Regions from separate parts of the Cytobacillus spongiae genome, predicted to be linked through region 3. Evidence: riboswitches for the same ligand, from Rfam matches in the RefSeq annotation. Region 3 holds a riboswitch; each other region holds the start of a gene.
The links. Region 3 has a riboswitch for cyclic di-GMP ahead of LS684_RS18140 (thiamine pyrophosphate-binding protein). Riboswitches for the same ligand answer to the same signal wherever they lie in the genome.

Region 1 (3,288 bases), 450 kb from region 3:
CAAGTGGGGATCGTAAGTTTATAAGACTTCTCCTTCTCCACCCAGAAATTGGAATGGAGAAACTTACAAAAGCTTTACAATAGGCTGAAAAAACAAACATTTATCGTTATGAAGTAGTGCATGAAATTATTCAAAAGTTAACCAATGTTTCAAGTACAATCAATAATCTTCCCAAGGAAGTGACACCTATTAATTTACTAAACTATAAGATTAAACAATCTAATATAGCACAATATGGGCAATTAACGGGAGGACATTGAGATGACAACAGAATTATTACTAGACCATTTAACAAAACAATTAAGAATACCGACGATTCATAAACTATATCGTTCTCTCGCAAGAGAGGCTGAAGAACGAAATCTTAGCTATAAAGAATATTTACTTGCCTTATTAGAGGCAGAAATGGAAATTAGAGATGAAAACCAACAACAAAGGCGATTAAAACAGGCAAATTTCCCTGTACAGAAAACTTAAGATTCATATGATTTCAGTTTAATGCCAACCCTTAACCGCAACCGGTTTTTAACTCTTTCAAAAGGTGAATTTGTTGAAAAGAAAGAAAATATTTTTTTTCTGGGTAACAGTGGTACGGGTAAAACTCATTTAGCCAATGGACTCGGAATTGAAATGATAAAGAACGGATATAAAGTTAAATTTATTACAGCATCTGAATTAGTGGAAGAACTCTTAATGGCTAATGAAGAACATAAATTAGGGTCTTTAGAAAAGAAATGGCTCAAATTTGATGTGATCATTGTAGATGAGTTAGGCTATGTTCCATTTTCAAAAGTAGGATCTGAGTTACTTTTTCAATTCTTTTCGAGCAGATATGAACGCGCAAGCGTCATTATTACAACAAATCTAGAATTCACTGAATGGTTGATCGCCTCACCCACCGTTCACATATTCATTTATTAAACGGTGAATCTTATCGTTTTAGACAAAGTATGAAACAAAAAGAAGAAAGTTAGTGACGGAACGAAAACTGCGAGGTGTTTAGATGTCTTGCGCAAGACATCTAAACACCCAATACCTTCCATTTATGGGAGGTGAAATAAATACCGTGTCTCACTTTTGAAGTGATTACTCTGGCTCAAATTAATATTGACAAAAACAACTACATAGAAATGAATGTAATAAATAGAAGGAGAATGTTTGATTTACCTACGGCCTTTGTAGGTGGAGGAATAACAGGATTTTTTGGTTTATGGGGTGTACCATTTAACTTAGCCTATACTTTTTTTATGTATTATAGAGAGTAAGGAAACTGGAAAAAAAGCAGTCCCTGTTATTGGAGCGTTAGTTGGAGCTTTATCGGACACACATACAATGAATAAAATAAAATTATAAAAGGAGCAAATCTTCTTTATCATAAGAGATTTTTATTTGAAAAAGATATTAGAATAAGTGAACTTAATTCAAATTTTGATAAAAATCATAATTCCGATATATTGGACTACGATCAAATAATGAAAAAGGTAAGATCCTGATAAATTAGAGTAAAACGAGCTTGTAATTTGAAACAAGCTCGTTTACTTTTGCCAATGAATATGGTGAAAGAACTTCGGGAAATAGGGCCATATGCTCTTGATAGATATATGGAAAAAGGTTTTAGAGAATGGTCTTTCTGTAAAAGAAAGTCAATATTTATCGCAGTTTCTGGAGGTGACTTCCCTAGAATAAGAGGTATAATATTCCACTAAAATTAAAAGATGTTTTATAGCGTCTATGTTAGACAAACCTAATATATATATTCACCAATGAAAACAATTCGGGTTCAAACGTTAATCTGTCTCAGATACTTGGCTGATTAGATATAGTTCCTAAAGTAAGAGTTGAAAATATACTTAAAAGCTATATTCAATATTCGAAAAACATAGTAGTATATAAATAGGTAATTAATACTATATATTGGCAAACTGCTTGAAAGAGTGGGACGCAAAACTAAAGGGGCTAATCCTGGTATTTCCTGAGATGCCAGCCAGTTGCATCTAACTTAGATCTTCTAACGTCCCTTTTGGGGCGTTTTTTTAAAAGTAAATTCTATTGTTAATTCAGGAGAAATCGGAAATGAGGAACTAATATGGTTGTTGCTGCCATTAGTAAATATTTTTATCCGGGTGAATGTGCTATTTATGAATCAGGGGATGTTTTTGATTTTCAAAATAAGTCAATAGTTGGCACAAAGAGCTTTTGTATTACAAATCATGGAAGAGTATTTGCTCACGATACAGGTGGGATATTTGGTGAGGAACAAACAAAAATTTATGTGGATAGAATTGATGTTACGTTTAGTGATTATAATATCATTTTGTCCAATAAGAAAAGTAGCATAGTTTCTTTTGCTGCCACGGTATCTACTTCAGAGTTTGTTGAAATTTATGAGAAGGTTCCAGAAGATAAATTCGTTTGTAAGTGGAATGGAAAAATTCCTTGTATTTATACATACAGTGAAGAAATAGGTAATAGTACCAGCTATGCAAAATTAGATGAACTGCAAATAAAATCGAATAAACTAATGTTCGCTAAAGATAAGGAAACACTACCTTTTTATCGAATAAAGAGTGTTGTCCGAAAAATGAAATACCTAGAAATAAAAGGGGTCTTTTCTTTACATGGCTCAAATAAAACCACTCTAAAACTATATATATTTGATGAAAATCTAAAAAAAGAGATTATTGATAAGGTAAACAGTAACCCAAGCATTTTTCAGCAAATTGGGGCAATAACCGAAATTTATCCTACAACTCTATCTGCCACTTTTTCAGATGAAGTAATAAGGGATAAAGAAGTAACGATATGTTTCGACGCATCTACTATTTATTTTATAGATGAAAAAAAAACAACATGTTTAGGAACACTCTTACGTTCTTCTACCAATGCTTATTACAGTAAACTTGATGAAAAACTCGCGTTTGAATGTGGTGATTTTGTTTATGTAATAACAGTGATTGATGTAAATCTTAAAGAATATCTTATGAAGTACTTTATTAAAAGTACAAGAATCTTTATTAATAGACTTGGGAAGTTACATGGAGTATTTCATGGAGAAACATGGAAGCAACAAGAAGTTAATGCAATAACTGAAGGAAGGCATATTCGTTTAAGCACAACAAATACACAAAAGCTGCTTACGAAACTAGATCTCACCGAATGTGAAATTCTTAATGACGATAAAAAAATTTTTATAATACGCAAAAATCAAATAGCATTATTAAGATTGCACGAGTATAAGAATTTACATTTATTTACTCAGCCAGAAGAAAAAATTACCGCTACATTTTC
Region 2 (3,288 bases), 1.1 Mb from region 3:
TTTTCCTACTAGTGATAACCTATTCATTATTTCCAATCCTTGTTTTAGCTGATGAAGCTAAGGATGAGATGGAAATTACAATCCAGTCAAATGGAATTGAATACATGATTCATAATATCAAGCCAGGAGATTGGATGCCGAGAGAGATTACGATTGTAAATGATGGGAATAAAGATTTTTCCTATACGACCGTTATTGAGAATAGCAAGTCAGTTAAAGGGTTATTTGAGCAGTTAGACTTTCTTGTCCTTAGCGGTTCAAAAGTGCTCTATGAGGGGAAAGTAAAAGAGTTTAAAGGAGTTACTCCTAGAAATTTAGCAAAAGGTCAAAAGGAAACATTGATGTTTCAAGTAACAATGCCTTATGAGCTGGGAAATAGCTACCAGGGATCACAGGCTGAATTTGTGCTCAAGTTCTATGCAGAGGAAATAGACAGTGTAACAACTCCAGAAGCCCCAAACGATGATCCACCCAATCCAACAGATGATGATATCTTAGTGACACCAGTAATGAAAGACAAACTCCCTAATACAGCTACTAATACGTTTAATTTCTTATTAACAAGTGTTGTCTTCCTTAGCGCAGGAGGAGCTCTACTCTTGATCTATTATAGAAAAACAAAGATTGATGCTTCTTAATTGGAGGGAATCCATGTACAGAAAAAATTGTACGAAATGTAATCGTCCATCCTTTAGCAGCAGTGAAGTAGGTAAATGGATTTGTCCCATTTGTGGGAATGATTTAACAGGCTATCCATTTTTTGATGCGGTGACATTAGAACGTATTCCAATATATCCGTGGCCGTTTACGAAGAAGCTCCACCAATACACGAACCCCTTTCGTCAGTCATCCTAAAGGACTTATTTCCTATTACCATCATAAAAAATAAAAAAAGAATTCGACAGAAGTGTAAGGAATCTAACAGAATTACCTATGTTTAGGTAAAGGTAAATAACAGAAAAAATGGAGTCCAAACTGATTATAATAAATTTTTTAAGAGAATTTGGTGAATGGTGTAGTTTTGTCATGGTCACAAAATATTCAAACCTTACAAGAAGTGCCAATTTTCATTGCAGATATTGTGTAAGATAGTATTAGAAGCTATGGAGGTCTTAACTAGAAAAAGGCATACTTATTGAAAAATAAGGGCGCAAAATCACAGATCTAAGGTATGTATTCATACTATGATGGCTGGGTTGCCTGGAATACGCTACGTATTTTAGGGGGAATAAACTAGTGAAGAATAGGAACTTTAGCAAAAACCTAGATAATGACTGGGTGAGGTTAATGTTAGAGGCAAAACGGATGGGAATTGAACTTGATCAAATTAGAGAGTTTCTAAGAAAAGAAAATGTAAAGGAGTTTATCGTGAAGAAACCGCTTAAGAGTAACAACTAAATACCATATCAGCACTTAAGTGTTTCTTGGAAGAAGTTGATCTTTTGGGAAATGCTTTTTTATATTAATGGGCTTCGCAAGCAAGAGCCACTTAGGAACAACCTAATGGCTCTTACTTTATTGATTTTGCTTCGTTTTCCACTTTTGGAATTCTAGGAATTCACGAAATTCGTCCTTCGTTACTCCAGAATCCATCGCTTCTTTAATGATATTGATCCAGTCAGAATCGAGCTCATCTGTAGAATGCTGATCATGTATGAGCTGGTCAACAGACACACCTAGAACATTGGATATCTTTTCAAGGAATTGGATGGAAGGATTCGTTTGTAGATTCCTTTCTAATGAGCTTAAGTACGATTTGGCGACACCGGCTTGCTCTGCTAATTCTGATAGAGACATTTCTTTTTCTTGTCTTAGCTTTTTTACACGATCTCCAATCATCGATCTGTCACTCACCTTTATCTGTCTAATTATTTTCATATTAGCAAATTTGTTAACGTAGTTCCATAGATTGATGTGGGAAATGTTCTATAAGTTAGTATAACATATCGTAAACCGAAACAATTAACTAGTTTACAATATTTAGAAAAGCTCCTATCCTGTTGATGTTTATTAGGGATTGATTGATAATATTAATAACAGAAAATTCTAATTATTAAAAGGGGGTACGATGTGAATTTTTTTCAAGAGGATCCTAATTTATCATTTATATTAAAAAAGTACTTAGAAGAGAATTTTTTCAAGTGGGCAGAAGAGGAATTAACCCGTTTTGGTGAACTATGCGGGACCGAAATTGATCAAAGGGCCGTACATACCGATCGAGAGGGACAGCCAAGGTTAATTAAGTTTGACCAGTACGGTGAGGATATATCGCATGTTTGGGTAAATGAGGGGTACAAAAAAACGGTTGAGCAAACGTATCAAGTTGGAATAGTGGGCTATGTACATAAGGAAATCCCTGAATTAAATAAAAAGGGGAATTATCTTTACTCATATGCTCAAGGGTACCTTCTTTCCCACTCTGAACCTGGATTTTATTGTCCAGTGACATTAACGATGGCGACAGCGTACCTAATTGATCATTATGCAGATAAGAAGTTAAAGGAAAAGTATCTTCCCCATGTGATATCCACTGGTGAAGTGGAGTTGTATGAAGGAGCAACCTTTTTAACCGAGCGTCAAGGCGGATCAGATGTTGGAGCGAATGAAGTTCAAGCAAGATTAGAAGATGGTCATTATAGAATTTATGGGGAAAAATATTTCGCATCAAATGCAGGGGCATGTGGTGTGGCAATGATTTTAGCTCGTTGTGAAGGAAGTCCTAAGGGGACAAAAGGCTTAAGTCTCTTTCTTGTTCCATGGAGGACGGACAATGGCAAATTGAATAATCTAGAAATTAGAAGGTTAAAAGACAAGTTAGGTGTACGTGCAGTTCCATCGGGAGAGGTTGTTTTTCACGGAGCAGAGGCTTATTTAGTTGGTGAGATGAACAAGGGAATCTATTATATGATGGAGGCACTTAACTTATCCCGGATTTGTAATGCGATTGCTTCTGCTGGAATTATGAGAAGAGCTTTTTTAGAAGCGAGAAATTATGCGTTTTCGAGACACACGTTTGGTGGGTTCTTAGCTGATTTCCCAATGGTGAAAGAATCGTTAGTCAAGCTAGCCGTTAAGCAGGAGGTGGAAACAAGTGCGATCTTTTCACTCGTAAACCTGTTTGATCAAGTAACAGCACTGGCGGGGAATAAGCAAGATGAAGTAATGACCCGATTATTGATTGCCTTGTTGAAAATGGAATCAGCTGAACAAGCGATCCACTTTTCTCATGAGGCGATTGAGATGTTTGGTGGAAATGGGTATATTGAGGATTTCGTTACCCCTAGACTA
Region 3 (3,288 bases):
GGAAGTATGCCACACATGAGATATCTGCTGACATTGAGCTTCATAAACCATATGTAGATCAAGTTCGATTAAGGTGTTCATGCTGTGGGGAGGAAATGGTTCGTACGAAAGAAGTCATTGATGTATGGTTTGATAGTGGTTCAATGCCATTTGCCCAATATCATTACCCATTTGAAAACAAGGAATTATTTGAGAAACAATTTCCAGCGGATGTAATTGCGGAGGGTGTGGATCAAACGAGAGGTTGGTTTTACAGCTTGCTCGCTGTTTCTACACTATTTACAGGCAAGGTTCCCTATAAGCGGGTTCTCTCACTAGGGCATATTTTAGATGAGGCTGGGCGAAAGATGTCTAAGAGCAAAGGGAATGTCATGAATCCAGTAGAACTCATTGAAGAGTTTGGCGCTGACGCACTAAGATGGGCTCTACTAGCTGACAGTGCCCCATGGAGCAATAAGAAATTTTCAAAACAAGTAGTGAGTCAGGCTAAATCTAAATTGGTAGATACATTCGTGAACATTCACTCCTTTTACTCCCTATATGCAAGCATCGATCAGTTCGCTTCGGAAAAAAGTCAGAAAGGTACAAATACGCTTTTAGATCAATGGGTCTTATCTAGGTTAAATACCGTCATAAAAGATGTTAAAAAGCTATTAGAAAAGTATGAGATAACAAGTGCTGCAAGGGAGTTACTAAGCTTTGTAGATGAAGTAAGTAATTGGTATATCCGTAGATCACGGGAGCGATTTTGGAGTGAAGGAATAAGTGAGGATAAGCTGGCAGCATTCCACACCTTATACGAGGTACAAGTAAAACTATGTCAGTTGTTAGCTCCATTCACGCCGTTTGTTGCAGATGATATTTATCGAAATTTAACAGGAAGTAGTGTTCATTTATCTAACTTTCCAGAAGTGAATGTTCATCAAATAGATGAAGTACTAGAACAACAAATGGGAGGTGTACTTCAAGTCGTGGAGCTGGCTCGCTCCGTAAGAAATGCAACTGGTATTAAAACAAAACAACCGCTTTCAAAATTAGTTATTATGTCTACTGATGAAGGGGGTGAACTTGAGTTCCTGAAGGATTTCACACGTATTATTGAAGAAGAAGTAAATGTTAAAGAGGTGATAACTACTATACCTTCAGAAACCCTTCGGTATTCACTTAAGCTTCATTTCGGGACGGCAGGACCTAAACTAGGAAATCATACAACATACGTTCATCTATATTTAGAAGGCTTAGACTCAGAATCAGCTAAAGCGGCATTAAAGGATGGAGGCATTTCTGTACAATTGCCAAATGGGGAAGCTGTAAAAATAGATTTGTCAGATGTAGTGATTGAAAAATACGCTGACGGAAATAGGGAGCTTGCATCCAATCGATTATTCACAGTATTGCTAGATACAACGATTAATGAGGAGCTAAAAAGGGAAGGGTTCGCAAGAGAATTGATTCGAGCAGTTCAAAACTATCGAAAAGAATTATCCTTACCTGTTGAGAAGAGAGTGAATATTACAATCGATGCCACAGGGTCTGTTCAAGATACTATACAAGAGTATGAATCCTTACTGAGGAACCATCTGTTAGTAAATCGCTTTTTATTTGGAAAAGATGAACATATGAAATATGTGCAAATTAATGAGCAACATGTTGGGATTTTCATTCATGAATAGAAAAGAACGTTCCTAAAACACCTTTCTAGTTCTTTGCAACTAGGTGAATTGTAAAAGTTATGAAAATCGAAGTGTTTTTCATTGAAAAAAAAGAAGATATTGGATAAAATGACAATATTCGATAATATTTTTACTAATAGGGCAAACTCGTCGAAAGTCGAGGACGCAAAGCCTACAGGTCTAAGGTAACAAACTACTATGATGGCTGGGTTGCACTTTTTATTTGTGATGACGCCCTATTTGTGCTTTTTGGGGCGTTTTTTGTTTTTTCACTTGATAAAGGAGTTTTGCCTAGATGAGAAAAGTTGCTGAAATCCTAACAATGAACTTGAAAAGAATGGGAGTAACAGATGTTTTTGGAATCCCAGGAAAAGCGGTAGTTCCAATCCTACTAGAGTTAGAGAATGCGGGAATCCGTTTCAATTTAACTCGGCATGAAGGAGGAGCTGGATATATTGCTTCGGGATATTCTCTAATGAATAACCATATTGGGGTCGCAATTGGTACATCAGGTCCTGGCGGTACGAACTTATTAACGGCAGCTGCTCAAGCGAAAGCTTGGCATTTACCTGTAGTTTTTCTTACAGGACAGCCCTCTGCAAAGTCTATTGGTAGACCTTTTGGCCAAGATTCGACTCCATTTGGAACGGACTTGGTAAAGATGTTTGAGCCTGTTACGAAGTTTAGCGCCAGAGTTGAAAGAGCAGAATCTTTTGAGAATCTCTTTACACATGCGATTGAGAAAGCTTTATCTGGAGTGAAGGGACCTGTACATCTTTCGATTCCGATGGATGTATTAATAGAAGAGACTGAAGCATTTACTGTAAACATACCAAATGCTATGCACCATATGATTGCTCCTAAAGAGGACTTGCAGCAAGCTTTAAATTCTATAACGAATGCTCAAAGGCCAGTTATGGTACTGGGGAAAGGAGTCCATTCATCTGATGCCTATGAAGAGGTTATTGCATTAGCAGAAGCATTTCACATTCCAGTAATGACCACACCTGGTGGAAAAGGAACGTTTCCAACTACTCACCCTCTGTCATTAGATGGATTTGGCTTAGGTGGATCTTCGAAATCAAATGAGTTCTTGAAAAAGAAGTGTGATCTTATGATTGTCATTGGATCCAAGCTTTCCGATATGTCAATTGTGGGGATTAGCCAGGATCGATATCCTGATCAAGTTATCCAGTTTGATTATGACTATACGTTCATAGCTAAGTCGATTCCAGTCGATACAAAGTCCATCCTTGGTAATGCGAAAGATAATATTAGGTCTTTGCTCGAGCTAACGAATAGGGAGATTAAGAGAAGTATATCTTCAACACTACCATTTATGGAAGATGTGATGAGTGAGACAGATAGTTCTTCAGATCGAATGCTAGCAAAAGAAGTGATTCATACAATTAGGGAAATCCTTCCTGAGGATACGGTATTCTTTGGGGATGATGGTAGTCACTCATTTTATGCGATTCAAAGCTTATCCTTATCCCAACCAGGTACCTTCTTTTTTGATGATGTATTCGGAGCGATGGGGCATGCCATTGGGTACAGTATTGGAGCAAAAGTGAATCAGCCGCATCGGAATATTGTCTGTTTAACAGGGGATGGA

Region 1: another riboswitch for cyclic di-GMP. It lies ahead of LS684_RS20155 (hypothetical protein); the one in region 3 lies ahead of LS684_RS18140 (thiamine pyrophosphate-binding protein).
Region 2: another riboswitch for cyclic di-GMP. It lies ahead of LS684_RS03255 (anti-repressor SinI family protein); the one in region 3 lies ahead of LS684_RS18140 (thiamine pyrophosphate-binding protein).

The regions. Positions count from the first base shown of each region.
Region 1 covers NZ_CP089997.1:4,027,703-4,030,990, reverse strand. Annotated here, with positions in the region: gene istA (IS21 family transposase) at 1-83, shown strand, start outside; partial or broken gene istB (IS21-like element helper ATPase IstB) at 262-921, shown strand; cyclic di-GMP riboswitch class I at 1,907-1,996, shown strand; gene LS684_RS20155 (hypothetical protein) at 2,087-3,288, shown strand, end outside.
Region 2 covers NZ_CP089997.1:617,059-620,346, forward strand. Annotated here, with positions in the region: gene LS684_RS03245 (M73 family metallopeptidase) at 1-638, shown strand, start outside; gene LS684_RS03250 (endonuclease Q family protein) at 652-855, shown strand; cyclic di-GMP riboswitch class I at 1,116-1,204, shown strand; gene LS684_RS03255 (anti-repressor SinI family protein) at 1,237-1,398, shown strand; gene LS684_RS03260 (helix-turn-helix domain-containing protein) at 1,516-1,839, opposite strand; gene LS684_RS03265 (acyl-CoA dehydrogenase family protein) at 2,071-3,288, shown strand, end outside.
Region 3 covers NZ_CP089997.1:3,579,360-3,582,647, reverse strand. Annotated here, with positions in the region: gene ileS (isoleucine--tRNA ligase) at 1-1,673, shown strand, start outside; cyclic di-GMP riboswitch class I at 1,804-1,891, shown strand; gene LS684_RS18140 (thiamine pyrophosphate-binding protein) at 1,969-3,288, shown strand, end outside.